3 regions of the Anaerostipes caccae L1-92 genome follow, and region 3 is predicted to be linked to each of the others. Evidence: riboswitches for the same ligand, from Rfam matches in the RefSeq annotation. Region 3 holds a riboswitch; each other region holds the start of a gene.

Region 1 (10,976 bases), 1.1 Mb from region 3:
GAATCGTTATGACCATATAGTATGTTCCGCTTCTCAGCTTTGAGTCCGCTTCCGCCTCATTGACAAAACGAAAATCCATCGCATCCGATTTCTTCAGATTGCTGACCAGCTCTTTTCCCACTTCCATTTTTGTTCCGTTATAAGAAACCGCTTTATCGTTGTTGACCACTGCCACCGGCAGATGTTCCGTCTCACCGTACGGGTCCCACATAGACCCGAGAAAAATCGTCGTGTACAGGGTTGGGATCAGAATGATCGCCGTCAAAACCAGCATCATCCATTTACTGTTCCGTATGTTCTGCCATTCTTTTTTCAGCATCTTTCTTCCTTCTTTCTCAGCTTCATTTTTATGTCCTTCCCACACCTTTTGTTTACAAAAGAATACTTTGTAGATATAATATATCCATGGATATTTCTTATCTACGGATACAGAGTATTATATTCATCCGGTTTTTATTTGTCAACACATCTTGATAAAACGTCTCCATATCAAGTAAAATTGTGTTTAACAAGGAGGATTTATAAAAATGAAAATCAAAGGAAGCCTGGAGCAGGCCGTCTGTATTCTGCTGGTCATCGCCCATACCAAAGGCCATGCCCCTGTGAAAAGCTATACTCTCAGCGAACGTCTGGGGTTGTCAGACTCATACTTAAAGAAAATCATGCGCCAGCTGGTCGTGGCGGGCCTGGTCGATTCCGAAGCGGGAAAAAAGGGAGGATTTGTTTTAAAAAGGGCCCCGAAAAACATCAGTCTCCTGGATGTGTTCGAGGCCATTGAGAGTACCGCTCCATTTCTGTCCACTACAAATCTGGTAGATAAAGTATTCCCGAAGGAAAAAATGATTGCTCATGAAAAAGAACAGCAGATCATCTCTGTTTTTACCCGTGCAGAACAGGCTTACAGACAAAGTCTCTCACAATTTACACTGGATCATGTAGTCGCAGAGGATCTGCCTGACAGCTGATCCTCTCCCGCTCTTTATTATTTCTTTTTCCATTTTGCATAAAGTGTATAATTTGCACGCTTTCCTTTCGGTATGGTCTTGATTCTTTTCTTATATTTCTTAGATGTGTACCAGCCTTTAAACCGATACCCTTTCCGAGAGGGATTTTTCAACGGCACTTTTATATTGTAGTAACTGATCATATTCGCATTGTTGTTTTTGCCTTTATTGAGCCGGTATTTGACAGTATATCCTTTTGTTTTGCTGCTGTATGTTCCATACACTTTCCTGCCCGCAGAATCCCAACGGTAAGCTCTGATTCTGACATAATACACTGTATTTTTCTTAAGCCCTGTCAGTGTCTTTCCCCCGGCTGCAGTTTCCCATCGCTTCGTGGAACTTTTGCTGAAACCTGTATTCGGTGACACAGAAATCTCATAGCCCGCGGCACCGGGAACCTTAGAATAATCCACTGTCATCGTCGGTCCCAACGGATTCTTCATAGAGGTCAGCTTCGGTGCCTAAAGAGCGATCTTCTGCCATTTGGCATACAGTCTGCACTCCCTTTTCTGTGTAACAGATTCTACTCTCGATCGAAACCCTGCGTCTGCATACCAGCCTGCAAATAAATATCCATCCCTTGCCGGAGCTTTCAGACGCACCGGCGTATTCGAAAACTCAGAAGGATTATCTCTGTGGTTTCGGCCGCCGTTTAAGACATATTCAATAGAATAAGATCTGACAGATACTATAATGTTACAGCTGGCCTTTATGCCGCTTCCGTCATTGGCTTTGGCAGTCACCACTGCCCGGCCCTGAGATAATGCAGTAACCTTTCCCGCGCTGTTTACTGAGGCAACCTTTGGATCTGAGCTGCTCCATTTTACCGTCTTATCCGCTGCATCCTGAGGCTGTACCTCTGCCCCTAAAGTAAATTTTTCTCCTGTATACAGTGTCTTCTCTGTCTGACTCAGCACAATCCTTTCCACCGGTTTTGGCTTTACTGTAACCTGACAGGATGAAGCGGCTTCGCTTCCGTCGTCGGCTTTTGCTGTGATACTTGCCGTACCCGGTGATACTGCCGTTACATTTCCATTATCGTCTACATCTGCCACAGAAATATCGGAGGAAGTCCACTGATATCCGCAGTCTGCATCGAATGGCAGAGCCCGGGCCTTCAGCTGAAAAGTTTCTCCAACAATCAGTTCTTTCGCATTTGGACTCAAAATTATGCTTGAAGCCTTTACATGATAGGACAGCAGGTCACTGTATGATATATCACTGTCTGAATACTCGCCAGTGTCAGAAACCGCCTGGACAGCAGCCTTGTACCCGCCTTTTCCATATCTGCTCAAATCTTTGGAACAATCCAGGCTCTCTGTACTGCTCTCTTCGTCTGTAAGAATCTCTTCGTCTGTAAGAATCTCTTCGTCTCCTTTGAAAACTGTGACCAGATACCTGGATGCCCCGGGAACTTTTTCCCACGTAAGTTCACCGAATCCTTTTTCATCCCAAGTAATCTTTCTGGGCGCATCCAGCTGCGGGGCTTCCTTCAATGTTCCGATATATTTTTCGCCGCTTTTTTGTACAGGCAGCACATACCCCTTGGTATTTTTTAGCCTGACCCTGGAAATCTCAGTATTTCCAACAAAAGAATCTGCCGTCACATAAATACCCTCGGATATCATTCCCTGTTTTGGAAGAACTGTGATTGAAACCTGAGGATCAAAATCTTTAACAGTAATCTGGCTTCCGCTGGTGATCTGAAGATTTGCCTCCTGTCCGTCTGTCTCCAGTGATCCTGCCTTAATATCTCCATCTACGGTGAAAGATTGTGTTCCTCCTAATATGGTCAGCCAGCCGCTGCTCTCAATGCCTCCTCCTACAAATACAGCATCATTGTTCCACTCTTCCGGTGCCGCATTAATATAGCCCCAGCCGCTGATTTTCCCCTGGATAGATCCGTTATGCAGGATAAGGAATGCCTCCTCATTTTCTCCGTTTATATTCCCGTAAGTGCCGCTGAATATATCTACCTGCTGTCCCGCATCTCCAGATTTTATATATCTGATATCAGGCGGAGTCCCCTCCATCGTAAGATTATCTTCAAATACAGCCATATCTGTGTCGATCACAATGCCGTCCTGTCCGGCGCGCCCCGTAAAGTCCATGGTCAAAAAGCTGAATTCCGTGTATTCTCTGATTGTCAGAGGCTTGCTGACCGTAAGCTTAGCGGGAGCAGATCCGATACCGGAAATTGAAAACGTATGTCCCGGCAGGGAAAGTTCCAGCGGCTCATCGACTGTCGTGTCTCCCGAGATAATCAAGGATATGTTTTGTTTCCCGGATTTGGCGGCCTCCAGAGCCTTTTGTACAGATGCAAATGCCTGGTCTGCCGACTCCCCGGTATTCCCGTCGTTCCCCGATGTTCCGTCAATAAAATACACACTCTCCTTATTTTTTGGCGCGGCAAACCATCGTTTCCCTGATGACGTCTCCTCTGTGCGCATCTCCCATGCATTCACATCGTTTGAAAACGACAGACGTCCGTCTGAATCTTTTCTCTCCGAAACTACCTGTCCCCTAAACCATGGAGTGATCGTTCCCGAGCCATTTACCGTCCCCTTGACATAAAGATCAGAGCTGATGTCCAGATTGGCGTCTCCCTTCATATTCAGGTTCCCTTCCAGCGTGGTTCCGCCGTTAGTGCCCATCGTCAGAATAGAGCTAAGAGTCACATTTTTAACCTGAAACAGGTTATATGTGTTAAGAGGCGCGGCAATATTCAGCAGGTCAATATTCCGTGCTGCCTCCCTGAGATTCTGTTTTGTATAGATATTTACAACGGATGCCGTGTCCAGCCGGTCGGTCAGGGCATTGTCCCTGATCGTAACCTCTGTTCCTTCCAAAACTTTTGCCCCGTTTTTCCCATAACCGTATATTCCGGCAAAGTTTCCGCCGCCCACATCAATCCTTGCCCTCCGCCCTGAGACTTCTGTGGTGTCCGGACTTCCCGCATAAATATAGGCTTTCTGATTGTCATTTTCATTCACAAAACACTGGACCGTATCGGTCAGGGTCAACGAATATCCATTGACATAAAAACGCCTGGCCTCCTCATCAACAGAAGTAGTCTCAAGTTTGATCCTGTCAAACTTCAGATCACTCCCCAGAGTTATCCCATAACGGAGAGTCAGAGATACGCTCGGATGTTCTCCCCGGATTGTAAGTTTTTTCTCCTCAGGCGTTGTAATCCCCTTTTGATCCACATAGGAATCAATAATGACAATCGTTCCTCCGTCTGCTGCAGCCCGAAATGCCGCATTGATATCATGCAGCGGCTGCTCCTTTGTACTGCCGTCTCCAGACGGATATCCGTCTGATCCAGTCAGAAAGACCGTCTTAAGGCCTGATGATTTGACGGTGCTTCCCGCCGCAGATATTTTCACTGTCTGAAACAGCATTGAAAATACCATGACTGCGGCAAGGAAACAAGCTGTGATCCTTCTAAATCCTGTTAAGTTCAACTTAGTCCCCTCCTCAATATATTTGTGAATGTCCCCATATAATCATTAAATAAAAAATGCATTGCTGTCCTAAAAACGCAATGCATAAAAACTGCAGCTGGCTGTCATAATCAATAAAATCTTAGACCCTTTAGCTTTGCGCCGCAGGCTTTCACCTGTTTTGCCCAATATGTAATATTCCTTTCTTCTAATATACTTCATCCCAGAAACTGTTACAATGAAAAAGCCGTATGAATACAACATTCATATGGCTCTTTCCGAAAAACATGCTGCCTACTGTTTATTCACTGCAGCAATTCCTCCGCATACAAGAAGAATGGATGCGATATTAACCGCAGTAAAGACGTTTTCTTTTAAAAGCAGGCCGGAAAGCAGTGTTCCGAACACCGGAATCAGCAGATTATAGATGGAAATGGAACTGACCTGATAATGGGATAAAAGCCAGGTCCAGACGCTGAATGCAACAGCAGAAAGGACAGCCATGTAAAGAAGCAGGATCAGTCCGCTTGTTTGGAATGTCAAAGTTCCGTTTCCCGCATATCCAAAAATCAAAAGCAGGCTTCCTCCAAGCAGAAGCTGATATCCGGCGATCAGCATCACATTCATCGTCTGTGCCAGTTTCTTGCTGTAAATGGATGCGAGACTCTGTGACAGTGCTGCCAGTACAATGAATCCTTCTCCATTCCAGGCAAATCCGCCGAGACTCCCTCCTTTCAGATTGATCAGGACGATGCCGGAAAGTCCGACGGCACATCCTATGATTTTCTTCGCCGTCAGCCGGTCGCTCTTAAAGAAGAACGGAGCCAAAACTACCGGAAAGAATGCTGTAAATGAGTTGATAATCGACCCCTTGGCTCCCGTGGTATGCGCAAGTCCCACATAAAAGAAATAATACTGGATTGTCGTCTGAAGAATTCCAAGAGTCAAGAGATGTTTAAATGCCCCTTTTTTCGGCAGTGGCCTCTGTCTTGTCTGAACTCCCAAAACTGCAAGCACCATGAGTCCTGCCGCCGCGAAACGAATGCCTGCAAACAGCAGCTTGCTTCCGATATCGTCTCCCTGTATCTTGAAAATCTCGTAGCCCAATTTTACGCTGGGAAAGGCACTTCCCCATAAAAAAGTGGCAAGCACCGCGAGGGCTGCCATCAATGATTTATTCTTTATTTTCATAAATTCCTCCGCTCCTGATGATTCTTCTATTCTACCATGTTTTACAGACACATTAAGAATGATTTTCATCTGTATTTATTTTTATACAAACCGATTTTTTATTGACAAATGAGTCTTCTGGAGTATAATGGGAACCATTCAAGAACAAAGGCGTTCCGATCAAGAGATTGGAATGCCTTTTTTTCTTAAAATAAAAAAGAGGAGGAATTATATTATGATGAAGAAAGTTGTAGTTGTCATCAAACCCGAGAAGCTCACAGATGTAAAGCATATCCTGGAAGCTCACAAGGTATCCGGACTCATGATCTCCAATATCATGGGCTATGGAAATCAGAAAGGATTTACACAGAAATACAGAGGGAATGAATTGAATTCCAATCTGCTGCCTAAGATCAAAGTAGAATCTGTAATGCCGGAGGAAGTTGTTGAAAAGGTGACAAAAGATATCGTGAACACCGTCCGCACCGGCGAATTCGGAGACGGCAAGATCTTTATCTCACCCGTGGAAGAAGCGATCAGAATCCGTACCGGTGAAACCGGAAAAGACGCTTTATAATCTAATCGGCAGAAATATGAAAACAATAACATACTTACATCATTATCAAAGGGGATAATGCAGCCAGGCCATAAACGGCAGGCACGCATTGTCCCCTTTTTGTCTTAAAGGAGGATATTAATATGGACGTACAGCAGTTATTAAATATTGTATGGACTTGCATCGCAGCTTTCCTTGTCTTCTTCATGCAGGCAGGCTTCGCAATGGTCGAGACAGGTTTTACAAGAGCGAAAAACTCAAGCAACATCATTATGAAAAACTTGATGGACTTTGTCCTCGGTACTCTTTGTTTCTTTGTCATCGGATTTGCTCTGATGTTCGGAGGCAGCAATCCCATCGTCGGCACCACAGGCTTTTTTGATCCGACATCCATTGACCTGCAGCAATTTAAAGATCTTACACCCGGTGTCTTTATGATCTTCCAGACTGTATTCTGTGCCACAGCCGCCACCATCGTTTCCGGCGCCATGGCAGAGCGCACAAAATTTTCTTCCTATCTGATTTACAGTGCGCTGATCAGTCTGATCATTTACCCGATCACCGGACACTGGATTTGGGGCGGCGGATGGCTGGCTGAGTTAGGGTTTCATGATTTTGCAGGTTCCACTGCAGTCCATTCTGTCGGCGGATGGCTGGCACTGGTCGGTGCTGCGACAGTCGGTCCCCGTATCGGAAAATACAAAGCCGACGGAACTCCAAGAGCGATCCCGGCTCATAATATTGCGCTCGGCGCATTAGGAGTCTTTATTTTATGGTTCTGCTGGTTCGGATTTAACTGCGGTTCCACGACTGCTGCCACCGATACTCTCGGTTCCATCGCCATGACCACGAACCTGGCCGCCGCCGCATCCACGTTAGTGGCGCTGGTTATCACCTGGATGCGTTATGGTAAACCCGATGTTTCCATGACTCTGAACGGTTCCCTTGCCGGCCTCGTAGGTATCACAGCCGGATGTGATGTCGTATCCAACTACGGCGCAATCGCCATCGGTGCCATCTGCGGAGTCGTTGTAGTCGCAGTCATTGAACTGCTTGACAAAAAAATAAAAATTGATGACCCGGTCGGAGCCTGTGGTGTGCATCTGGCCTGCGGTGTGGCAGGAACCCTCCTGACAGCCTTCTTCGCAACCGGAGATTCCTTAAAGCTTATGGATATCACAAGAGGTGCATTCATCAAAGCACAGTTCATCGGTGTCGCTGCCGTTGCAGCTTACTGTATTGTCGGCGGGCTCATCATCTTCCAGGGACTGAAGCATACCATCGGACTTCGGGCTTCCGAGGAAGAAGAAATTGCAGGTATGGATATATCAGAGCATGGTATTTCCGGTTATGCAGATTTCCCACTGAAAAGCGATCATTAATATTAGTGATATAACCGGGGTCCTCTCCCCCGCTTATATAAAAAGCTGGAATTCGACTAGTTTTTACTAACATGACGACTAATCTCTGACAAACTTAAGACATTTCAATTTAACTCTAATATAATACTTCAAGATTGTTTTGCTGAAAAACCCCTGAGGATGTGCTCAGGGGTTTTCTCTCGTTTCATAGGAAAGTTCTGCGGCCTTCCCTATTAAATAAAAACGCTCCGCGGGCTGTACACAGATGCGTATTGAGGGGTTGGGGAGTTGAAGCGGCCTGCCCACTTTGTTCTATTTTATCATTTTGCTTTTTTCATGGTTAGGATCACAAATCCGGCCATGGATGCGGCCGTCAGCAGCAGCATTCCCTGCACCGGCCTTCTGTCTGAAGTCTTTGCCGCGTTTGTCTTTGATGCACTTCCGTTCCTCTTACTGTATTCCCAGTCCGGAGGGTTCTTCTTTTTTGTTTTCCCTCCACTGTCTTTTTTACTGTCTTCCCCCTGCTCTTTCTTTCCGTCTCCTGTCTGTGTCTGCTTCTCCGGTGTCTTCTCCCATTTTGCTCTCAGTGTCATGCCATCATGGACTGGTGTTTTGAAGTCCCATTCTTTTTCTGTCCCGTTCTCATCCGTGTAAAACCATCCCGCAAACTCATATCCGTCTTTCTTCGGCTCTTTGGGACGGACCAGGCGGTTCCCGCCTTCCACCGTCTGTACCTCCGGTGTGTAGTCTCCTCCGTTGGGATCAAAGACTACCTGATGTTTTCCGGTCAGCGTTACTTTCACCTGCACCTTTGTGCCGTCCTCCATCGAGAAGGTCATCCCAAACATTCCCGTCTTTCCTGCCTTTTTCGCCTCATTCAGCGCAGTCAGCTGGTTTTTGTCCGCTTTAAGGTCCAGAGTGTCTCCATTTTTGTTCTTTCCCCGGGCCTTACAGAGTTCTATGATCTCTTCTTCTGTAAACGCCTCTCCTCCGGTCTCATGCTCCGCATCGTCAGCCCCGATGGCTGCAGCCGGGTTCTCCGGATCATACGCTGTCCCGTCACTTCCCTCATCTGTAAGATACACAGTAACTGCCACTTCGGTTCCGCCCTCTGTCTTTATGGTCAGCGGAAACTCTCCTTTGGCCCCTGCTTTCTTTGCCTGATTGATCTTCTCCACCTGACTGCTGTCAGCCAGGCTGATCTGCCCCTCCGGAAGGGGGTTTCCGTCCTGGTCAAGCCCTGATGCCTTGGTCATGGCCAGCAGCTGCTCTTCTGAGAATGCAGCTCCCCCGGTTTTACTGATCACATCTTTTCCTTTCAGCGTTTCCCCGTTTTCTGGGTTCTCCGTGGTCTGGTCATATTTGACCAGGGTCACGCTGATCACGGCTTTCTCCCCGTCTGCGGTCTCGTAGGTCAGCGGAAAGACCCCGGCCTTCCCTGCCGTCTTTGCATCGTTGATCTTTTTATATTGTTCTGCATTTAAAAGATAGTCTACGTAGGAGATATTGTTCCCCTCCGGGTCCTTCCCCTTCAGCTCCCCAAGCTTCTTGATCTCCTCTTCTTCAAACGCCTCTCCCCCTGTTTCCTCTTCAAAGTCGTTCGCACCGATCATTGACGTCGGTTTCTCCGGATCGATCTGGGCCGCATCGGTCCCGTCCATTCGAAAGGATACGGTGACCGTAGCCTTAGTTCCATTTGCCGTTGTGAAAGTAAGAGGGAAATCCCCGATCTGCCCTTTCTTCTTTGCCTCGTTGATCGCTTCCAGCTGTGTTTCATCGGCGATGCTCAGCTCATCGGCCGGGAAATATTCACCGTTTTCCTGCTTTCCCGTTACCTTGGTCAGCTGTTTTAGCTGTTCCCCGGTAAACGGTTCTCCGCCGCTCTTGCTGATCAGGTGGTTGGCTCCGATCTGTTCTTTGCTGGTCTTGTCAATGTCATTGGCATCCCGGAACGGTCCGAAATAGACCTTTGTATAAAACCTTCCGACCTTGATATCCGTCGGTCCTGAAAAAGGCGTGCCGTCCATGAACGTATAGTCTGTCAATGAAGTACCGTCCTTGATATACCCCTGATAGCCGGTATCCGGAGATGCCTTGACGTTTTTCACCTTGCTGTTTCCTCCGCCGGACCCGATCCCCGGCATACTGGATCCTGAATCCCCGATCGCCGTGACCACCGTGTCTCTTCCGCTGATGACTACATTTTCTGTCTCTTGAGTTTGAAAAGAGGTAAAAGCATCTAAAGTACCAGACGCACCGATGCCCGGGGCATACTGTCCTCCCGTTGCCTTTACCGTTCCTCCCGTGATCCTGATGCCGTCTACCTTTGTGCCCATCCCGGAACCGATACCGGAGCCATACTGGGTCCCCACAGCGGTTACGTTCCCGCCCGAGATCAGGATATCTTTTGTATAGCCGCCTCTTTCCTGTGCCCGGCAGGCCGCTCCGATCCCTGGACAGTGTGCTCCGGCAGACGCCTCGATGTTGCCTCCTTTGATCGTAAAGTTGACAAACCCGGTCTCGATGGGCTTTGTATCCGGATTGATGGCCACCCGGTAAGTACCCCCGATAGCTCCGGCATGGCTTTTGCTCGGATCTCCTTTTGCGGATAAGGAACCGCAGCTTTCATCACAGCGGTGTCCTTTTTTGTCTTCGTTCTCGCACTGAATCGTCAGGGAGCCATCCATCCCGTCTTTTGTGATCGCATTTCCGTTCTTATACTTGTCAGCCGTACCTCCGGCCTGACTGTACAGACGGTTTTTTCGTACCAGTGTGATGACCACATCGGCATGGGAGACATTGATACAGTCGAGCTTTGTGATATCCACGGTAATGTCCACGTTGTCCAGAGTGATTGCCGTGGTCACTCCAGGCTCTGCCACCAGATGATACTTTGTCGTGGTCCCGGTGATCCAGTATCCCTTTTCGTTCAGGGCATCGTCCACCGCAGTGCCGTTCAGAGTGGCTCCTTTAGAAGTGATGATGATATCTCCTTTGCTGATATCCAGCCTGGTCTGTCCGTTTTCGGCCTTCTTAACATCTAAGCGGGATGATTTCTTTTTTCTGGAAATACCCCCCCCCCGATTTCCTGGGAGACTTTTGCTTCTTTCACCCCTTGCTTTTCTGTTATTTCCTGATTTTTCTCACTGGCTGCTGCCGATGCAGACTCTGGCTGTTCCTCTGTCTGTACTCCCGTCTCCTCCTGCAAAGCACTCTCATCAGCCTCAGCAGTTACTGCTTCTTCCGTTCTCTCTGCCGGTGCTGCTGAAACGATTCCTTGTCCCACAGTCAGCAGTGCTGCCAGAATGACAGCAAACCATTGTTTTTTCCTTTTCATCCTGTGATCCCTCCATGATAAATTTTTATGTACTTTCAGACATGTTGCTACGTATGTCAGGTAATGTGAAGAAATAAAAAAGTTAGTTCTATTATGACAAAA
Region 2 (10,976 bases), 480 kb from region 3:
AACCGCCTTTGATCATCTATGAAAAGCCCGGACAGTATACGGAAGAAATTTATAAAATTTATGGATGGAAACCAGAGGAGGTTTAAATGGCAGGGAAATTATATTTATGTGCAACGCCTATCGGCAATCTGGAGGACATTACATTCCGGACACTGGAAACGTTAAAAGCTGTAGATTTGATCGCTGCGGAAGACACACGGCACAGCATTAAGCTTTTAAATCACTTTGATATTAAGACAAAGATGACGAGCTATCACGAGTACAACCGTGTAGAAAAAGCCCGTTATCTTGTAAAGCTTCTGGAGGATGGAAAAAACATTGCACTGATTACGGATGCAGGAACACCGGGCATTTCAGATCCGGGAGAAGAACTGGTGAGACAGTGTCATGAAAACGGCATTCAGGTAACGTCCCTGCCGGGTGCATGTGCCCTGATCAATGGACTGATTATTTCAGGACAGCCAACCAGAAGATTCTGTTTTGAAGCATTTCTGCCGCCAGATAAAAAAGAGCGCGCCATGATCTTAGAACAGCTGAAGGATGAAACACGGACGATTATTTTGTATGAGGCTCCCCACAGGCTGTTAAAGACTTTGGAGGAACTTTACAGCACGATGGGGAATAGGAAAATGACGGTCTGCAGGGAACTGACAAAGAAGCATGAAACGGTATTTGTTTCTGAGATGGAAGAGGTCATCTCCTATTATACCGAACATCCGGCAAAGGGTGAGTGTGTTCTGATCATTCAGGGAAGAACATTGGAGGAACTGAAAAAGGAGAGCCAGGAGCAGTTTCAGGAACTCGATTTGATGGAGCATATGGAACGCTATTTAGGGAAAGGCCTCTCACAAAAAGAGGCTATGAAACTGGTGGCCAAAGACCGCGGAGTAGGAAAAAGAGACATTTATCAGGAGCTTCTCCGGTATAAGAAATAAAATAACATCAAAAAAAGGACATATCATCCAGCATATGTCCTTTCACTATATCCCACTGCTTTATTCTGCAACATTTAAACCAGCAAGTTTCGCCAATTCAATGATAGAACTTTTTGACACTTTCTTGCCTTTGTACTCAACGAGATCATCCATTTCGCCAGTAAAGATGTCTGCTGGATTGTACTTTTTCAATATGATCGTATCTTCGTCAACGAAGATCTCAAGGGGATCCCTCTCATTCACATCCAGATTACGTCTTAACTCAATTGGTAAAGTAATACGTCCCAGCTCATCAAGCTTTCTTACAATACCTGTACTCTTCATATTCGCTTCCCTCCTTGCAAATTAGTAAACTACTATACCTAACAATATCATACCTCACAAAGCTTGTCAAATCCGGGCTTTGAAGCATATTCTTATGGGGAAAAGAATAGGATACACTAAGAACGAAAAAGGAGTTTTCCTTTGATCAATTATATATGGAGTATTTTAATCTTAGCAGGTATATTAATAGGAAGTATAAACGGTAATCTGAATGCCGTATCAGACACGATTCTGGATTCTTCTAAGGAAGCTGTACAACTCTGTATCCTGATGTTCGGGGTCGTGGGGGTATGGTCCGGGATTATGAACGTTGCAGTCTCCTTAGGCCTTGTAAAAAAGCTTGAGAGACTCATAGCGCCCTTTTTAAAGCTTCTGTTTCCGAGGTTGAGGGATAAGGAGGCAAAGGAATACATCAGCACGAATATCGTGGCTAATCTTCTGGGACTTGGATGGGCCGCAACACCGTCAGGGATCAAGGCAATGAAGGCCCTTGACAGGATCAATCCGCACAAAGGTGTCGCCACCAGGGAAATGTGTATGTTTCTGATTCTTAACATTTCATCTTTACAGCTGATTCCGGTCAACATCATCGTATTCCGAAGCCAGTACGGAAGTGTGAATCCGACCGCGATTGTTGCGCCGGCCATTGTTGCAACCTTTTGTTCCACGATCGTAGGAATTCTCTTTGCAAAGATCATCGAGAAATTTCAGAAAAGCACTTGATTTTTAGAGACAATTTGTATATGATGAGAATATAGGTTTAGAAAGAGTAAAATAAATAGGCAAAGCTGCCGAAAGGCAGTGACGCAAAGCTAAAGGGGCTATATCGTATAGGGAGTATGATCGTGCCAGCCAGCTGCCTCATAAATTATTATTTATGTGTAGATTGAGAATCCGTTGGATACTCAGTCTTTTTTGTTTCAAATAATAAATGGGGGTATGAAAATGAGTAAAAAGGTAAGAAAAAGTCTTGCAGTTCTTGCGGCTTTTGTGCTGACGATATCATTTATCGCAGGGAATGGTGCGTTCACCAATGTCCATGCACAGGAGGCGGAAACAGAAACTGCATCAGAACAGATCACTTCTACAACAGAGGCTTCTTTAGCAACTGAGGAAACAGCTGCAATGGCCACAGAATCTGTCACAACAGAGCAAAAGGCCGCAACAGAGAGTAATACAGAAGCCGCAAAGGCCGAGAGCACTGCATCTGTCACAGCAATTCAGAAAAAAACAGCCGTAAAGTCCGTAAAACAGGGATCAGATCCTGTGGTGACAAACGGCAATTTCACCAAATACTTAACTAAATTTGCATTTACAGACCATTTAGGAAATCCGTTCACGGAGTCTCATCCTGTCACAAAAGACAGCAATGTGATCATCAGATATGAGTTCAAAATTCCGAATAAGGAAACCATTCAGGGAGGATCCACTTATATTCTGAAAATGCCGAACGTGTTCCAGTTAGATGGTCTCAGCGGCGCTGCGCAGAAATTAAATAAGCAACAGGCAGGCGCTGTAGAGGAAGTTCCGAACTGGACCGTAAACAACAATGCGACCATCACAGTAAAATTTCCAAAAACGCTGACTCAATCTAATATTGAAGGGTTCATGGAGATTAGCTGCAGCGTGGACGCAGATCAGTTAAAAGAAGAGACAATTATTTTCGATCTGGGACAACTTGAGGGATTCGGGCAGGAGTATCAGACTGACTTTAAACCGGAAGTGGAAAAGAAAAGCCCTGAAGTAGCGAAAAAGGGAACGCTGAACAGAGAAGACCAGACCATCACATGGACGGTCATTGCCACACCGGATAAGGGAGACAATAATCTGGAAGGATACACCCTGATAGATACGTTTGATAAAAAACAAGTCTTTGTAAAAGGTTCCGTGGAGTTAGACGGAACAAAAACTGCCGATCCGGAACTAACTGACAATGGATGGAACTATAAGTTCGGAAAGATCAGCAATGGTTCCCATACATTAACTTACAAAACAAAGCTTACGGATGAATTTTTTGAATCAGATTATAAGTCCAATGGTGCAAAAGATATGTCTGCCATTGCAGCTAATACTGTAACAATTAAGACAGGGGACAGTAAAGGTGAAGCTTCAGCCGATGCTTCAGTCCGGGTGGTAAGATATGCATTTTGGAAAGATAAAAATGCATCCAATAATATAGGATATGATGACGATGCAAAGAAGCCGTATCTTGGCTTTCAGCTGAAAGGTTGGTACGATACAGCGGGCAGAGAACTGCCGGTTACATTTACAGATAAGCTTCCAGAAGGAACCTCACTGATGGAGACAGAAGGACAGCTCACAGTGAAATATGGCAGCGGCAATGCAGTGAAACTTACAAAGGCAGCAGGAAGTACACCGGGTGAAAATGAATATACGTATGATACGGCAACACGAGAATTTAAAGTAACACTTGATCCAAAGTACAACAATAACTTTGTCTATGTCAATTATAAGATCTGGCTGGATACCGAGGCGGCTGTAAAAAAAGGAAGTGTAAGAAATACTGCAGTCATGACGGTTGGAAACCATGTAAGCATTTCTGATTATGAGGATTCCAGCTGGGGAAGCGGATATCAGAAAGGAAAGCTGGGACTTACAAAGTCAGGAGCCTTTGCAAGAGTTGAAGATGACAATACCATAAAATGGACAGTCACTGTCAATAACAATCCAACCAAAACAGTGAATGGAGACATTCAGTTTAAAGATGTGCTTCCGGAAGGGCTTGAATACATTGCCGGATCTTTTAATGCTAATTATAAGGGCAAGAATGAAAAAAATGTGCAGGTAAATGGAAACGAATTAATTTTTACTATAAAGGATCTTGGAAAAAACAAATGCACGATCACATATACAACAAGGATTAAGGGCGGAGCCCTTCAGTTCACTCAGAATGCAAATGGGAACTCACCGGCTGTTTCTTTTAAAAACCATGTGTTTCTCGAATGGGATGGTAACAAACAGGATATTACGGGAACAGGTTCTGTAAATATCCAGACTTTCGTTTCCAAGAAGGGAAGTTATAACAGCAGCAAAGATGAATTCAACTGGACGATCTGGCTCAGGTCAAAGGGCATTTACATTCATAACATGGTTGTCACAGAGAAGCTTCCGGAAGGCCACAGACTCGTAGAGGGAAGCCTTAAATACGGAGATAAAGTTCTTGGGACAGAGAAGAGTGCAGATCAGCCTTACTATGAGGTCAGCGGTGATAGTATCATTATTTACTTCCCGGAACAAATGCTTCCGACAGACAAAAATGACATGACACTGAGTACCGTTACCGATGAGACAAAGGCTGAGACAAAACCAGAAAAGGTAAGTGCAGTCAATGAAGTGAGTGTACGGGCAGACGAGTTTAAAACAGAGCTGACAGCAAAAGCTGAAGTAAATGTAAGCTATACGCCAGATGTAGAAAAAACCACCTCTTATAAAAAAGGAAATTATGTAGAGTGGACCGTAAATGTAAATAAAAACCATGCGGTAATTACGAAACAGAAGGCCGAAATTACAGATCAGCTTCAGCCGGGACTGACTTACAGAGAGGGATCTGTAAAGCTGATCGATGTGACGGCAAACAATAAAGAGATTTCCGGAATGGATTCAGATTATGATGATGTTTCAGGTAAGATTGTGTTTACATTCCCGGATGGACTGGATTTAACTCACCAGTTTAAAGTCTTATTTATCACAGATGTCACATCTGCCACAGGAAATATTAAAAACACCGTTACCTTTGATGCGAGTGCCAAAGAGACCAAGGTAACCAGCGGCAGTGTCCCATTGATATTAAGCGGAATGAACAGCGGCCTGACAGGTGATAACATTCGTTTTATCTTAAACAAAACAGATGCAGAAGATAATGCTCCCTTGGAAAATGTTGAATTTCAGCTTTATGACCATAATAAGAATGAAGTTGGAAGTGTTATGAAAACAGATAACAAGGGAAGGATTGCTTTCGATGCAGGATTAAAATACGGCAACACCTATTATCTGAAAGAGACAAAGGCTCTGAACGATTATGTACTGGACGCAGCGGAGCACAAACTAGTGATCGGGGAGAAAGAATCCGACAGAGTACAGGTTCAGTTTGACGGAAGAGACTACACTTTCTCATTAGATGAAAATGGAACTCTGAACTTTGGTTTTACAATTACAAATGAAGCAAAACGAGGTTCCGTTCTCCTTAAAAAGGTGAGCAGCGAAGACGCCCGGACTCTTGAAGGAGCAGAATTCAGTCTGTACAAGGCAGACGGAGAGTTAGTGGCTCAGGGACTTAAGACCGATGCACAGGGTCAGATCAGATTTGACTATCTGAGGCTTGGAACTTATTATTTCCAGGAAACAAAAGCGCCGGAAGGCTACAATCTGGATGCGGAGACCAAATATGAATTCAGAATTAACGATCAGGCAGCAGAGACACCGGTAGTTGTCGAAGCTGAAAATGTACCTACAAAAGTTTCTGTCATCAAGCTGGATGCAGCGACGAAGAAAGCGCTGGCAGGAGCTGAGCTTCAGATCATTCAGATTCAGGAAGACGGATCAGAATTGATCGTTGAAGAGTGGACATCTGAAGAGGAGGCACACGCGGTCACAGGAAAGCTTATTCCCGGAGAAGAATATATTTTAAGGGAGACAGAAGCACCGTTTGGCTACGAACTTGCAGAGGATGTGAGGTTTACAGTGAATGCAGGGGGAGAACTGCAGACTGTGGAAATGTATGATGAGCCTTCACCGGAAGATCCATATTACGGTGGAGATGATGAAGAAGAATCTAGCACAAGTGAGACAACAACCACGACAACATATGAAGAACCTGAGGATGAAGATTCTTACTACAGAGAGGACAGTGAAACTGTCAAAACTTCTGAAGCTTCCAGCAAATCGGTGACTGAATCAAGGGTTTCCAGAACCGGAGACAGTTCACATACAGCTGTTTACGCCATAGTGGCTGTGTGTGCGGCAGGTGCCGTACTGCTGCTTCTCAGAAAAAAATATAAGAAGTAACCAAAAATAATCTAAGGATACCAGGAAAGCACGATTTGTTTCTGGTATCCTTTTTTATTATAATGAGTTCTATCAATCTTACCTGTTTTTGGCATATAGGACGAGGATGCATGTATATATTATAATATAAAGTAATAAGGCGGGTGTGACTGTGATTGTTTCGCTGTCCGGCATTATTATCCCTTTAATTTTATTCATGATACTTTTGTATGGAATGATTTCAAAAAAAGAAATGTATCAGCCGTTTCTGGAAGGAGTCCAGGATGGATTTAAGGTAGTCATGGAAATTGCCCCTACCCTGATTGCACTGTTTTTAGCTGTGCAGATTTTCAGGACGTCCGGAGCGCTGGATCTTCTTGTATCCGTATTGAGTCCGGTGGGACAGCTTTTAAAGATTCCCAAGGACGTGCTTCCGGTAATCTTTGCAAAGCTGTTTTCATCTTCGGCAGCTACTGGATTCCTTTTGGATATTTTTAAGAACTTTGGCCCTGACTCAGCTCAGGGAGTCATGTCATCAATTATTTTAAGTTCTACCGAGACATGTTTTTATACAATGTCTATCTATTTCTCGGCCGTACATATCAAAAAGACCAGATACACCCTGGCAGGTGCTCTTCTGGCAACCTTCGCAGGAGTAATGGCCAGTGTATTTCTCACCGGGATGCATTAAAAACGGGAGCTGGAAAGATTTCCAGCCCCCCGTTTTTAATTGTTTTTTGTCTCATAGTAATCCCGGAAATATTCCATGATCCGTATCAGAAGGCGTTCTTCCTCTTCGTCTAATCGGGAAAGTACATCTTCAAGCATCGCGCGGTGAAACTGACTGTGATGGTCAAAGGCTTCCTTTCCTTTGTCAGAGAGGGATATATAAACGATTCTGCGGTCCTGCTCTCCGCGCCTGCGGATTACATAGCCTTTTTTTAAAAGACTGTTTATGGCGATGGTCAGCGTACCTACCGTGATGTTCAGGGCCTTTGCGATGGAAGACATATTCTTCGGACTGCCGGTTCCGATCGCGTCGATGATATGCAGTTCTTTGTTGGAAATGTCTTTGAACTCCTCTGTGATGACCGCCTTTTCCTCCTGATAAGATATTTCATGGAAAAGGTTTACCACAATGTCATTCAGCTGCTCTTTGGTCACGGTAAGAATTCACCTCACTTTTATTTTACATGGTTGTGCGCTTCGCTGATTACTTTAGCCAGAGCCTCTTTTGCCTCAGTAGGAAGAGCATTGTATCCGCCGTCCTGTGTATCCTTTTCAAAGATGAAGTTCAGACGTTCTGTCATTCTTGCTTTCAGGGTATTGACATAAGTCTCATCATCAAAATCAGGGACATATCCTTCCACTTCGATCGTTTCCATGTTGCTGAACGGTCCCCAAGGTTTTAATTGGGCATTGCCCTCAATGATCTGTTCTAATACAGACAAAGTAACACCAGGAGTGATATCCTTGCCCATAAAGTCGCCGGTATTTAAGATATAACATTCTACATGGCGGTCCTTTACAAGGGAACGGAACTTGTTGTAATCATCCACAAGAGGATAAGTACGGAACGGGTTTGCATATGGTTCCACGACCAGACGGTTCGGGTCTACTCCAGGCGCCAGGCGTTCTGCGTTAGTACGCTTTGTGGCGAGGGTAGCGCCCATGACTGCAGCCAAATGTGAACCGTTGACTTTGATGATCGGCGGAATGGTAGGATCTTTCATAATCCAGAAAATGCCGTTAACTGGAGATTCAATCTTGTCTACACGGTTTGGAGACCAGAGTTTTGACTTGATAGCCCGGCCGTTGCCGTTCCGGATGTCTTCAGTGACAAGGACAACATCTCCTTTGTCATCTCTCGTGGCAGAACAGTTCTGTGCTGTGAGGAGATACCTGTTGTCTTCGCACCCGGTCGGGTAGTCTGAGGTCTTGTCAAAATAAGTAGGCTCCATAGCGATGGAAGAGCCGGTTTCGGTGTTGATGATAAAGGCATCGTCGTGGAGGACGGTGATATCATATTTATTATTGTGTACGGCGTGAGTCAGTGTTGATTTTCCTGAACCGGACAGGCCAAAGAAAGATGCAACATAACTGTGGTTCGGACTTAAACGATATTCTTTCTGTCCGCCGTGGCAGGAAGCGTAGCCGTTTCTATTGGCAATCGCCCAGGCGATGGTAAGAGTACCTTTCTTATGTTCTCCAAAATAGCGCATTCCAAGCAAAGCTGCACAGTTGGTCTGGGTGTTGAAGTAAGTAAGCCCAAGCGGATGTTCCGGATGGCTCCATTGAGGATCAGAGAAAATATAAATATCAGACTCGCTGCCGATGGCACGGGACTTTTTATACATTTTATTGTATTCATCAGACTCATACTGGAAGTTCAGCATCCAGGAGTACAGGATGTTTTCCTCTCCCTCCGGAATCAGAAGATGTGCCTTAACCATAAATTCAGGGTCTAAGCCGATATAGACTTCTGCGTGGTACATGGTCTTTTTGCGTGTATCGTAGATCGCATCCATCACTTTTAAATCCAGATCGTTAGTATCCACGTTCGGACTTCCCGCGATCCTTCTGGCTGCCGCACAGCGTCCGGTAACGGAGCCGTCGTTGAACAGCAGAACTTTTGTGTCTTTTTTCAGGCCGAACTCTTCTCCGCGGTAGACCGGCATGTCGGTAACAATGGTTCCCGGAGAATTTTTAGCAAGCTCATATGCCTGCTTCAGGTTTACAACCTCAATGACGTTGTTGCCGTAAAATGCGGCCTCAATGATGGAGCGGGTCTTTGAGAATCCCGGTTTTCCTTTTCCAATTTCGTCATGGGTGTAGCGTGCTTTTGTTGACATAATCTTTCCTCCTAAACTTATGTGTTTTGCAGGTACAAAGATCGTACCCGGATTTACAGGTTTTCGTCGATGCGCTGTCTGAGTATACGAAAGCTGTTAGGTCCGGCATCTAATATGATTTTATGAAAAACTTTTTCATCATAAGCATTTCCAGATTTCTCTTTATAATAATCTTTTAATTCCATGAACTCCAGATAACCGATGTAGTAGCATAAGTAATTGGCCGGATTCTGGATGACATAGCGGTAAAGGGCTTTCATACTGGAGGTACTGATGGTTCCGTACTGCTGCATATATTTGACTGCCTCGTCAGCACTCCATCCTTCATAGTTAACACCCATATCCACTCTGGCACTTAAGGCCATATTGTACAGATAATTGTCCGGCAGAAGCTTCTTTAATGGCTCAAGTTCCTGCTTCATATCGAGGTAACTGTAAGAGTCCATCTCCACGTAGGTGGCCCAGCCTTCGCTGTATCCCGGATAATCCAGAATATAACGGATCGGATGTTCTTTTTTGCTGTGGAAATAAGTGGTTTGATACAAATGTCCCGGATAGCCCTCATGAGCCAGCGTCGGATACAGGGATTCCTGGCCGGTCTGCGCCTTATTGATGTAAATGACATTTTTCTTATAGTCATCGATGGCAGGAATCATGTAAAAAGCCGGGCTTGAGTTTTCTTCCAGAGAAGAATGGACATATTTGATGTCACACTCTACTTCGGCGGCAGCAGGATACTTATCTTTTATTTTCTGCTTCAGCTGTGACAGGATCTTCGATGGTTTTTTGCTTGAATATTTATTCAGATCTAAATCTAAAAAAGCATGGTAGATGGAGGGATCTTCTTTTATGATCTCTGTCATCTCTGTCTGAAGGTAAAGAAGGTGTGCTTCGGTGGCCTTGATCATCTGAGGCACGGTCTTGTCAGAGCCGGTTTTATAGGAGGCGAGAGCAGAATAATAGGACTTCCCATTTTTGAAATGGGCATAGCCCTGCCTGTTCTTTCCGTTTCCTTTCAGGTTCTTCAAATCACTGTACAGATTCTCATAGGCCGGAATCACTTCTTCTAAGATCAGGCGGCGGTTTTCCTTCCGGTAATTTCTCTTCTGGTTGGTGCTGAGGTCTGAAACCGAATCAATATTTGTGTTGAACACTTCGATCATATAATTGTGGTCGGTGGCCCTTGTAAAATCATTGATTTGTTTTAAGACGGCATCGGCATCCGCATCTGACATGAAATATCCCCGTTTGACCTGTTCCTTTTCGTAGCGGATGACCGTGTCGAAATAGGAACCGACTTTGGAGAGCAGAGAAAGGTAGGTTTCTACATCTTCCCTGGTTCTTAAAGGGTATTCGCACAAAGTCACGGGAAGCTGGGCCTGGGAGCCGAGAGTAGGGCTTAAAACCGTCTGAAGATAGGGGTAAGGTGCCAGTTTCTGCTGGCGCTTAAAGTAGTCCATGAGATAATCATAAGACTGCTTCTGACTCTTGGAGAGTTTTTTATAGTTGAAACTCTCAAGCCTTTTTAACTCCTTCTTACATTGGGCTTCTGCCTGGTCAAGGTCTTTTAAGTCGATGTTGCCCAGATCGGCCTTTTTGGCTTTGATGCCGTAGCGTTCCGGATGTGCAAGGGTATAATGCAGATTGACCGTATTGGAATTGACGTGTTCCTTGAAAAGCTGGTTCAAATAGGAGTCAAACTTCTGCCGGTCCGATGCTTTGTCTTTGGTGGATTCTGATTCTTTCGCTGTGGAGGGATTCCCGGTGTCCGATCCTTTGGAACAGCCAGTGAATGCCACCATGACAGCCATGGTAAATGCAAGAAACTTACGATATGTATATTTATGCATAAGAATCCTTT
Region 3 (10,976 bases):
CAGATCGTTGACCACAAGCATGTGCTTGTAAACGGCAAAACTGTCAACATCCCTTCTTACAGAGTATCAGTAGGTGATGTGATTGAGATCAAAGAAAACCACAAAACTTCTCCTAGATACAAAGAAATCTTAGAAGTAACCGGCGGAAGAATGGTTCCTTCTTGGTTAGAAGCAAACCAGGAAGCACTGAGCGGAACTGTAAAGGAATTACCTGCAAGAGAAGAGATCGACGTTCCTGTAAATGAGACACTGATCGTCGAGTTATATTCTAAATAATCGTAATAACCCTCAACAAATTCCTAACCCAGAAGGAGGGCTTAAATGTTTGAATTTGAAAAGCCAAATATTGAGATTAGTGAGATTTCTGAAGATAACCGTTTCGGGCGTTTTGTAGTCGAGCCGTTAGTGCGCGGCTACGGAACGACACTCGGAAATTCCTTAAGGAGGATCATGCTCTCATCTCTGCCGGGCGCTGCAGTCAGTGCTGTAAAGATCAAAGGTGTACTGCATGAGTTCAGTTCCGTTCCGGGAGTGAAAGAGGATGTCCCTGAGATCATCATGAACATCAAGTCCCTGGCGATTAAGAATAACAGTTCTACGGACGAACCAAAACAGGCCTTTATTGAGTGCTCCGGAAGCGGTGTCGTGACTGCCGGTGACATCAAGGCTGACAGTGATATCGAGATTTTAAATCCTGATATGGTCATCGCGACATTGAGCGGAGATGACGCACATCTGGATATGGAACTTACGATCACAAAAGGCCGCGGTTATGTCGGTGCCGACAAAGCAGACAAGGAAGGCAACTCTATCGATGAGATTGCAGTCGATGCAATCTATACTCCGGTAGAGCGTGTGAATCTAAAGGTGGAAAATACCCGTGTGGGACAGGTGACAGACTACGATAAACTTACTTTGGATGTCTTTACAAACGGAACCCTTTCACCGGACGAGGCGGTCAGCCTCGCTGCCAAAGTATTGTGCGAACATCTGAACCTGTTCGTAGATCTCTCCGAGAATGCCAAGACAGCAGAAGTCATGGTTGAAAAGGAAGATGACGAGAAAGAAAAGGTTCTGGAGATGAGCATTGATGAACTGGAATTATCCGTTCGCTCTTATAACTGCCTGAAGAGAGCAGGAATCAATACTGTGGAAGAACTGACCAACAAGACTTCAGAAGATATGATGAAGGTCCGCAACTTAGGACGTAAATCATTGGAAGAAGTTCTAGCGAAATTAAATGAACTTGGATTGGCATTAAATTCAGGGGATGAATAAGAAATCATAAAAAGACCCGCCTAGGCTGAAGGTATGAAGTAAGCATGGCGAAAAATCACAGGAGGTCATTATAATGGCAAAGTACAGAAAATTAGGAAGAACATCTTCTCAGAGAAAAGCATTACTGCGTTCACAGGTAACAGATCTTTTATACAGAGGCAAGATTGTTACGACTGAAGCAAAGGCAAAAGAGATCCGCAAGATCGCTGAGAAACTGATTGCAATGGCAGTCAGAGAAAAAGACAACTTTGAGACAGTCACTGTTGACGCTAAAGTAGCAAAGAAAGACAGCGACGGAAAACGTGTCAAAGAAGTTGTTGACGGAAAGAAAGTTACTGTATACGAGACAGTGAAAAAAGAGATCACAAAGGATATGCCTTCCCGTCTTCATGCAAGAAGACAGATGTTAAAGGTATTATACCCGGTGAAGGAAGTTCCGACAGAGCTTGCAGGCAAAAAAGCCAATACAAAGACTGTTGATCTTACAGAAAAGTTATTTAACGAATATGCACCGAAGTATGCCGATAGAAATGGTGGGTATACAAGGATCGTAAAGATCGCACAGCGTAAAGGTGACGGTGCCTTAGAAGTATTGATCGAATTAGTATAATAAGAGCCATATTTTGAAAAAGAAGCAGATTTTATCCTGCTTCTTTTTTTGCCATGAATTTTGGGCCGGAGACGCTTTCTCTGAATGCTCAGCACCATCACAGAAAAACCGGATGAAATCATGTAAATATAATTTCATCCGGTTTTTGAATTGCTTTTTTATAAGCCTGTGCGTTTTTTAAGCAGGAAGCTGCCACAGATCAGGCTTCCGGAAAGGATTAGAAGAAGAGAAGGGAAACTGCGGTGTGTATCGGCTGTATTGGCCGTACTGCCGACGTAGCCCTGTCCTTTGGAATCTGATTTAGAGATTTTTTTATTGGACGCGGTTTTTTGTACAATGTCTTTTTTCCCTATAGCAGTTTTGCTGCGGGAAGTGTTCTTTTTATCAGAGGTATTCTTATCTCCCCCGGCAGAAGTTGTATTGACAGCAGACTCTGAGGCTGCTGAAGCCTGGTCCTTATATACAAGGGTATAAACAGAAAACCGGTCAGTTTCGACAGTTACCTTGTCAGGCTCTGTACTTAAATTATTCAGAGTGTCAGCGCTGTAGCTTCCGTCAGATTCTTCATGAATGCGGATAACCTGAAACTGTCTGTTTTCTTTTCGGTATTCCTCAGGTACATCGAAGGTAAGTTTTAATGGTGAGGTTAAAGTATGAATACTTTCCGGCACATCGTCAATGACCTTCATGAGATTGAGATCCAAGATGACCGCAGGCTGAGTCTGGGTGCGGTCCATTTCCTTCTCCAGGAGTTTGCTGATATCTGTAGGCGGATCAGATACGGGAGAAGAATTCAGGACAATTTCTATACTGCTTCCGGTGTTTATTTTTTCCCGGTCTTCCTGCGTCAGAAAATGGCCTGCATCGCTGTTTTCCAAGGCCACTCCAGGGGCTTCCGGGGGCTGCTGTACGGCGATGGAGCCGGAAGGTGTATTATAGGACGCGATCTTCCAGACCGCAGATTCCGCTGTTTCATTGTAGTTTAAAGTTCCGTTTCTCAGTGCAAACCAATTTTGTTCTGCACCGCTGCCATGGAACGTCACTGCAGTTTTTCCGGCTGAAAGTCCTGTAACTTTTAAAAGTGTCGGGACACCGTCAGATTTTGGTTCAAAGGAACTGACCGTAATCGGATGGCTTACTGATAAAGTATCAAAATGAGCAATACCGTCAAAAGTTGATGCGCTGTCTTTTATGATAAGATCAGATCCTGTTTTGCAGGACAGGGAATTTCCCTTGAGCAAAAGGCCTCCCCAGAGAAATTCTGTTTTACTGTTAGTGACGGTCATAGCGGCCTGTGAGGACTCTGCAAGACTCCTGGAACTCTCGTCATCCACCTCCCCGACTAAGATGTAGTCGCCGTAGTACATGGTTCCTTTATATTCGTTTCCCTTTACATTTTCGAGGGAAAAAGAAATTTTTCCGGATCTGGCAGAACCTCCGCTGACGGATTCTCCGCCTCCCACAATCGTGCCTACGATTTCACTGTCTTTGTAAAGTGTAGAGCAGGTACCTTTTACATCTGCGCTGGAGCCCTGACCTGAAGCCTGACCGCCGGTGTGAAAAGCGGCAGCCACCAGATTACCCCACTGCTCTCCTACCGGAGACACAGAATTGACTACATTCAGGGAAACAGAACCGTTTACATCGGCAGAACCTCCGCCGGAGGCTGTACCTCCTGCCGTGACATAGCCATATATATTGGAACAGTTGCTCAGATTGGCAGTGATACTGCCGGAAACATCGGCGCAGGCCTGATTGCTCGCATCCCCGCCGCCGTGGAAGATCATGACTTCATTTCCGCTTCCTGCAAAGGAAGAGGTGATGGAGCCGCAGCTTGCATGAGCGTTGGCTCCGCTGGCATAACCGCCCGAATATACTTCACGGATGTCTACACTTTTCATTGTACAGGAAACAGAACCAGATACATCTGCAGAGGCTTTACCGTCCCCGTTTGCTGTGGCATAGCCGCCTCCGCGCAGAGAATATGTCCTGCTCGTGACACTTATGTTTACTGAGGCTACATCCGCTGAGGCATTATATGCTCCGGTGGTATACGCATAGCCGCCTCCGTATAGGTTGCCATGGTTGCTGGACGGGACAGAGGGAATGTCAACAGTGACAGATCCGGATACATTGGCACTGGCATTTCCCTTGGATGCATTGGCATATCCTCCTCCACACACTGAAGAAGCATTCACAGTACCTGAGACTTTAATGGAGACATTTCCACTCAGATCCGCATTTCCGGTACCATCGGAAAAACCTCCTCCATATATTCTGGACACCTGTACATTTTGGATGTCAATCGTTACATTTCCTTTTGCGGGTTTATTCTTTCCTCCGCCATAGATTGTAAAACCGCTCGTAACCGGTGTGTCAGACAGACGGGAATTACCGGAGGCATCAAAGACATAGGCTTTGCCGTCGGAATCCTTCTTGATCACGATGGAAGTGCCCTGAGCATAGAGTGTACTGCCTTCGATCATGATTTCCTGATCACTTGCAGCAGTTTTTTTCATTTTCACGTCTTTTTCAGATACTCCTTCATTGGAAATTTTGGCTGCAGCTGAGTTTTGGGCTTCTGTCGTCTCTTTCTTTGAGGTCTCGGTAACCTCTGGTTCAGGTGCTGTAGTTGTCTGCTGACTTTCGGCTGTCTCTGTCGGCCTGTCAGCAGATGCAGGTTTTTCTTCCTCAGATGCAGCCACATTCTCTGAAGAGGATGCCGCCTGAAGGTCCTTCTTTGCTTCCAGTGGTTCCTCCGCCGCATAACTTAAGTTGCCCAGAGTTGCAAGGCCGAGTGCAAGAAATATTGCGGTCAGCCACGCAGCAGGCTTTTTCAAGCGTTTCATAGTAATCTCCCCCTTATTTGATATGTTGTCATGATACTAAAATAAAAAACTCCGGCGGTATCCTGCCGGAGTCGATTTTATCTTAAAAAATGCAACGTAAGTCAAACTGCATAGAAAATATGCAGTACAAAATCCATCGAGAGGGCTATGAAAGTACAATAGTCCCGTAGGTAAAATGGAGCAACCGGCTGCCGTACCAGTAAATGGTTTAGGCCCTTGGCTTTGCGTCACCGGATTTCCCCGGTTTTGCCAAAATATAAAGACCGTTTTAAGCGGTGCTTATTTCTACCCTAAGTATATGGTCTAACCGTGGGAATGTCAATGAATACCTATTGTTTCCAGAGAATTTTATTGATATAATGGAGCATATGTCAAAGGAGAAACCAATGTCAATATTACAGATCAAAGATTTAATTCATCAATATATAACGTATGGGGAGAAGGAAGAGGAAACTCAGACAATAAATGCCGTAAATGGTGTGGATATGTCGGTGGAAAAAGGGGAGTTCATTGCCATTCTTGGACACAACGGCTCCGGCAAATCTTCCCTGGCAAAACATATCAACGGACTGCTGCAGCCCACATCCGGCTCTGTCTGTTTAAAGGGTATGGATACAAGAGACCATGAAAAGCTCCTGAAGATCCGCCAAAGTGCAGGAATTGTATTTCAAAACCCGGACAACCAGATTGTCGGTTCTGTAGTAGAAGAAGATGTAGCCTTCGGCCCGGAAAATATCGGCGTTCCCACAAAAGACATCTGGAGCCGCGTGGCAGGGGCACTGGAGGGCGTCGGAATGACCGCTTACCGCAGTGCAAGCCCCAACCATTTATCCGGCGGACAGAAACAGCGCATAGCCATTGCAGGGATCATGGCTATGGAACCGGAGTGTATTATCTTGGACGAGCCCACCGCGATGCTGGATCCTAAGGGAAGGCAGGATGTTTTGTCCCTGTCCAGGGAACTAAACAAAGAAAAAGAGATCACGATCATTTTAATCACACATGATATGGAAGAGGTACTGTTGGCTGACAAAGTGTTTGTCATGGATCAGGGAAAGGTCGTAATGAGCGGAACGCCAAAGGAAGTGTTTGCCCATGTTAAGGAGCTGAAAGGGTACGGGCTTGAAGTTCCGTTTGCCACAGAGCTTGCTTACGAGCTTAAAAAGGAGGGTATCAGGCTTTCTGATGCGATAACGACAAGGGAAGAACTGGTGGAAGAGTTATGTCAATTAGTTTAGAAAAAGTAAGTTATATATATGAAGATAATTCGGATATAAAGAAGCCCGCGCTGATCGATATAGATTTAGAGATCGGAGAGGGAGAATTTATCGGCATCATCGGACACACGGGATCGGGTAAGTCTACGCTGATCCAGCATCTGAACGGTCTCATGGAACCTACAAAAGGAAGGGTGTATTTTGAGGGAAAGAATATCCACGATGACAATTATGATATCAAGAGCCTCCGGGGAAAGGTCGGCCTGTGTTTTCAGTATCCGGAACACCAGCTGTTTGAGACAACCATACTGGAGGATGTCTGTTTCGGCCCTATGAACTTTGGGGCATCCAAAGAAGAAGCTGTCAAAGCCGCGAAGGAGGCACTCAAAGACGTGGGGATCTCAGAAGAACTGTTCGGAAAGTCGCCGTTTGAACTGTCCGGAGGACAGAAGCGCAGAGTAGCTATCGCAGGCATTCTGGCAATGAAGCCTGAATATTTTATTCTGGATGAACCGACCGCCGGTCTGGACCCTGAGGGAAGGGTACAGCTTTTAGAACTGCTGAAGCGTCTCAATCAGGAACAGGGTATCACGATCATACTTGTATCCCACAGTATGGAAGACATTGCATCCTATGTAGACAGGATGATCGTCATGAACCGTGGGCGGCTGGAATTTGACGGGGATAAGGAAGAGGTGTTTTCCCATCAGGAAGAACTGGAGCAGATGGGACTGTCCGTACCGTTTTTCAGACTCCTGGCCAATGATCTGAAAGAAAAAGGATTTCCTGTTGAGGGAGAGATCCTGACCCTTGAAGATGCCAGGAGGGCAATCCTAAAAACATTAAAGAAGGAACAAACATATGATTAAAGACATCACCATAGGACAATATTACAGATCAGATTCTATTCTTCACCGGCTGGACCCGAGGGTAAAGCTGGTGGGGACATTGATTTTTGTCATAACCTTGTTTTTCTCAAAGTCCCCGCTGACTTATGCGGCTTCTCTGCTGTTTTTGGCTTTGATGATCGGCCTTTCCACTGTACCTCTTTCTTTTATTGTCAGGGGGCTGAAAGCCGTTGGCGTTATTTTGCTTTTCTCCGTTGTCATCAATATTTTCTTCATACCGGGGGAGGCGATCGTACATTTCGGTGTTATCAGGATCACCAAAGAAGGAGTCATCACAGCCGTTTATCTGGGCACAAGGCTGGTGATGCTTGTATTGGGCACTTCCCTTATGACCTTTACTACCACACCCAATGAGCTCACAGACGGGCTCGAAAAGTCCCTGGGATTTTTGAAGCTGATCAAAATTCCTGTGCATGAGATTGCGATGATGATGTCGATTGCCCTAAGGTTTATCCCGATCCTCACAGAGGAGCTGGACAAGATCATGAAGGCCCAGACTGCAAGGGGAGTGGATTTTAAAAATGGAAGTTTTCTGCACCGGATGAAGAGCATGGTGCCGATCGTAGTGCCGCTGTTTGTGGCGGCGGTAAGGAGAGCCAATGACCTGGCCCTGGCCATGGAATCCAGGTGCTACCACGGAGGGGACGGACGGACGAAGATGAAGCCTCTCAAATACTGCAGAAGAGACCTGCTGGCCTATCTGTTTTTGGCTTTGTTTTTGGCACTGATGATTTACCTGGGATTTTTCTGTCCGGTCGGAAGATAGGCGTGAGGTATTCTATGAAACGGATAAAATTAGAAGTGGCATATGACGGGACAAATTACTGCGGCTGGCAGATACAGCCAAAGGATACGACCATAGAAGGGATTCTCAATGAGAAGCTTGGCAGTCTTTTGGGAGAAGAGATTACGGTGATCGGTGCCAGCCGCACCGACTCCGGGGTACATGCCCTCGGGAATGTGGCAGTGTTTGACACGGAGACGGAGATTCCGGGTGAAAGGATCGCCAGGGCTCTGAACCAGAGGCTGCCGGATGATATTGTCATACAGTCTTCCAGTGAAGTAAAAGACGATTTCCATCCCAGATATCAGGATACGAGGAAAACTTACGAGTATACGATTTACAATGCAGAATTTGATAACCCGGTCACGGCAAGGCACCATCACTTCGTGTATGTGCCGCTGGATGCGGAGCGTATGCGCACAGCTGCCCGCTGCTTTTTAGGTGAGCATGACTTTTTAAGCTTTTCTACCACAGGGAGTCCTACAAAGACCACGGTGCGCACGATCTATGAGTGCGAAGTGAGGCAGAACGGCCGGTATATTACCATGAGAGTCACGGGAAACGGATTTTTATATAACATGGTGCGGATGATGGCAGGAACTCTAATCTCCATCGGAAGGGGCAGGAAGGATCCGGAGTGGGTCAGGGAACTTTTCCTGCATCCGAAGAGAGGAAAGGCAGGTCCAAATGCTCCGGCAAAAGGACTGACACTCATCAACATACATTACATGGATGAAGAAAAGGAAGCGGATTAGATGAAGATTATGGGACTGCAAAAGTCAACACTCCTGGATTATCCGGGAAAAGTCGCCTGCACGGTATTTACCGGCGGGTGTAATTTTTTTTGCCCGTTCTGCCACAATGCTGAGCTGATCTCTCCGCGGAAGGAGGAGCCGGGGCTTTTAGAAAAAGATTTGCTGGCCTTTTTAAGGAAGCGGAGAGGAATCCTGGACGGAGTCTGTATTTCCGGAGGAGAACCGCTGCTTCACACCGGACTTTCAGGGCTTATCAGAGAGATGAAGGAACTCGGCTATCTGGTGAAGCTGGATACCAACGGAAGCTTTCCGGAAAGGCTCAAAAGGCTGGTCGGAGAGGGCCTTTTGGACTATGTGGCCATGGACATAAAAAATTCCAAAAAGAAATATGCTGCCACGGCGGGAGTGGAAGCATTTCAGATAGAACCGGTGGAGGAGAGCGTCAGATTCCTCATGGAAGGAAATGTACCGTTTGAGTTTCGTACCACGGTGGTGAGGGAACTTCACAGCGGGGAGGATATCGAAGAGATCGGAGAGTGGATTTCCGGAGATGAACCATATTTCCTTCAGAGTTTTGAACCCTCTGATCATGTACCGGATTTGAGACTCAGTGCCTATGGGAAGGAAGAAATGGAGACACTGGCGGATATTTTGAGAGAAAAAGTGCCGAATGTAGAATTAAGGGGATTATAACAATATATTGTGCCTGTATAGATAAAAACATACAATATGTTGACTTTGTTTTATATGGTGCTATAATTTTAAGTGTTGAACATATAGAAAGAATGGGGTGTGTGAGTCATGTATTATGTAATAAAGAGAGACGGAACCAAGGCAGAATTTGATATCCAGAAGATATCCACTGCCATCACAAGGGCATTTGAAGCCAAAGAAAAACAGTATCATCCGAGTGTGATCGATCTGCTGGCGCTTAAAGTCACATCAGATTTTGAGCCGAAAGTAAAAAATGATGTGATCGCGGTTGAAGACATTCAGGACAGCGTGGAGTCTGTGCTGATCCAGGCAGGCTATGCCGATGTGGCAAAAGGATATATTTTATACAGAAAACAGAGAGAAAAGATCCGGAATATGAAGTCTACAATTCTGGATTATAAAGAGCTGGTGGACAGTTATGTGAAAGCCAGTGACTGGAGGGTAAAAGAAAACTCTACCGTGACATATTCCGTCGGGGGACTGATTTTAAGCAACAGCGGGGCCATCACGGCGAATTACTGGCTTTCCGAGATCTATGATGATGAGATTGCCGATGCCCACAGGAATGCGGACATTCATATCCACGACCTTTCTATGCTGACCGGTTACTGCGCGGGCTGGTCTTTAAAGCAGCTGATCCAGGAGGGGCTGGGAGGCGTGCGCGGTAAGATTACCTCCGCACCGGCGAAGCATTTGTCCACACTGTGCAATCAGATGGTCAATTTCCTTGGCATCATGCAGAATGAGTGGGCCGGAGCCCAGGCATTCTCCTCTTTTGATACATATCTTGCACCGTTTGTAAAGGCAGACAATCTGTCCTACTATGAAGTGAAAAAATGTGTGCAGTCCTTTATTTTCGGTGTTAATATTCCGAGCCGATGGGGCACCCAGGCTCCTTTTTCTAATATTACTTTGGACTGGACCGTGCCGGATGATCTGGCGGAGCTCCCTGCGATCGTTGGCGGCAAAGAGATGGACTTCCGGTATAAAGACTGCAAAAAAGAGATGGACATGGTGAACAAGGCCTTTATCGAAGTCATGATCGAAGGGGATGCCGAAGGACGGGGCTTCCAGTATCCGATCCCTACCTATTCTATTACAAAAGACTTTGACTGGTCTGACACGGAAAATAACCGGCTTCTGTTTGAAATGACCGCCAAATACGGAACTCCGTATTTTTCTAATTATATCAACAGTGAAATGCAGCCGAGTGATGTGCGCAGTATGTGCTGCCGTCTGCGCCTGGATTTAAGAGAACTGCGTAAAAAAGCAGGGGGATTTTTCGGCAGCGGAGAGAGCACCGGATCTGTAGGAGTGGTTACGATCAATCTGCCTAAGATTGCTTACCTTTCTAAAGATGAAAAAGAGTTCTATCACAGGCTGGATCATTTGATGGATGTGTCAGCACGATCCTTAAAGATAAAAAGAACGATTATCACGAAATTGTTCGATGAGGGACTGTATCCTTATACGAAACGTTATTTGGATTCTTTTAACAATCACTTTTCTACCATCGGGCTGATCGGAATGAATGAAGCGGGCCTCAATGCCGGCTGGATCAAGGCGGATCTGACCGAAGAAAAGGCACAGGAATTTGCTAAGGAAGTATTGAATCATATGAGAAACCGCCTGTCAGATTACCAGGAAGAATACGGTGACCTTTATAATCTTGAAGCGACTCCGGCCGAATCTACGACATACCGCTTGGCGAAGCATGACGTGGCAGAGTTCCCGGACATTATCACAGCTTCAGAAGACGAAGGAACACCGTTTTACACGAACAGTTCCCATCTGCCGGTGGGATATACAGACGATGTTTTTGATGCGCTGGATATTCAGGATGAATTACAGACATTATATA

What was found. Region 3 has a riboswitch for cyclic di-GMP ahead of ANCC_RS15665 (autotransporter outer membrane beta-barrel domain-containing protein). Riboswitches for the same ligand answer to the same signal wherever they lie in the genome.
Region 1: linked by a shared signal. The riboswitch ahead of ANCC_RS03750 (Ig-like domain-containing protein) and the one ahead of ANCC_RS15665 (autotransporter outer membrane beta-barrel domain-containing protein) in region 3 are both predicted to bind cyclic di-GMP.
Region 2: linked by a shared signal. The riboswitch ahead of ANCC_RS00505 (MSCRAMM family protein) and the one ahead of ANCC_RS15665 (autotransporter outer membrane beta-barrel domain-containing protein) in region 3 are both predicted to bind cyclic di-GMP.

The regions. Positions count from the first base shown of each region.
Region 1 is NZ_AP023027.1:735,891-746,866, reverse strand. It holds gene ANCC_RS03765 (YhgE/Pip domain-containing protein) at 1-319, opposite strand, end outside; gene ANCC_RS03760 (Rrf2 family transcriptional regulator) at 528-965, shown strand; gene ANCC_RS03755 (InlB B-repeat-containing protein) at 983-1,447, opposite strand; gene ANCC_RS03750 (Ig-like domain-containing protein) at 1,466-4,471, opposite strand; cyclic di-GMP riboswitch class I at 4,561-4,646, opposite strand; gene ANCC_RS03745 (DMT family transporter) at 4,745-5,641, opposite strand; gene ANCC_RS03740 (P-II family nitrogen regulator) at 5,859-6,197, shown strand; gene ANCC_RS03735 (ammonium transporter) at 6,320-7,558, shown strand; gene ANCC_RS03730 (InlB B-repeat-containing protein) at 7,858-10,482, opposite strand; gene ANCC_RS03725 (hypothetical protein) at 10,578-10,874, opposite strand.
Region 2 is NZ_AP023027.1:94,094-105,069, forward strand. It holds gene ANCC_RS00485 (tRNA1(Val) (adenine(37)-N6)-methyltransferase) at 1-86, shown strand, start outside; gene rsmI (16S rRNA (cytidine(1402)-2'-O)-methyltransferase) at 87-935, shown strand; gene ANCC_RS00495 (AbrB/MazE/SpoVT family DNA-binding domain-containing protein) at 996-1,259, opposite strand; gene ANCC_RS00500 (hypothetical protein) at 1,401-1,982, shown strand; cyclic di-GMP riboswitch class I at 2,031-2,123, shown strand; gene ANCC_RS00505 (MSCRAMM family protein) at 2,205-6,284, shown strand; gene ANCC_RS00510 (nucleoside recognition domain-containing protein) at 6,481-6,954, shown strand; gene ANCC_RS00515 (MarR family winged helix-turn-helix transcriptional regulator) at 6,990-7,427, opposite strand; gene ANCC_RS00520 (phosphoenolpyruvate carboxykinase (ATP)) at 7,448-9,115, opposite strand; gene ANCC_RS00525 (DUF885 domain-containing protein) at 9,169-10,965, opposite strand.
Region 3 is NZ_AP023027.1:3,203,395-3,214,370, reverse strand. It holds gene rpsD (30S ribosomal protein S4) at 1-276, shown strand, start outside; gene ANCC_RS15675 (DNA-directed RNA polymerase subunit alpha) at 322-1,278, shown strand; gene ANCC_RS15670 (bL17 family ribosomal protein) at 1,352-1,888, shown strand; gene ANCC_RS15665 (autotransporter outer membrane beta-barrel domain-containing protein) at 2,047-4,737, opposite strand; cyclic di-GMP riboswitch class I at 4,914-4,998, opposite strand; gene ANCC_RS15660 (energy-coupling factor transporter ATPase) at 5,124-5,975, shown strand; gene ANCC_RS15655 (energy-coupling factor transporter ATPase) at 5,960-6,823, shown strand; gene ANCC_RS15650 (energy-coupling factor transporter transmembrane component T family protein) at 6,816-7,628, shown strand; gene truA (tRNA pseudouridine(38-40) synthase TruA) at 7,643-8,401, shown strand; gene ANCC_RS15640 (anaerobic ribonucleoside-triphosphate reductase activating protein) at 8,402-9,094, shown strand; gene ANCC_RS15635 (ribonucleoside triphosphate reductase) at 9,203-10,976, shown strand, end outside.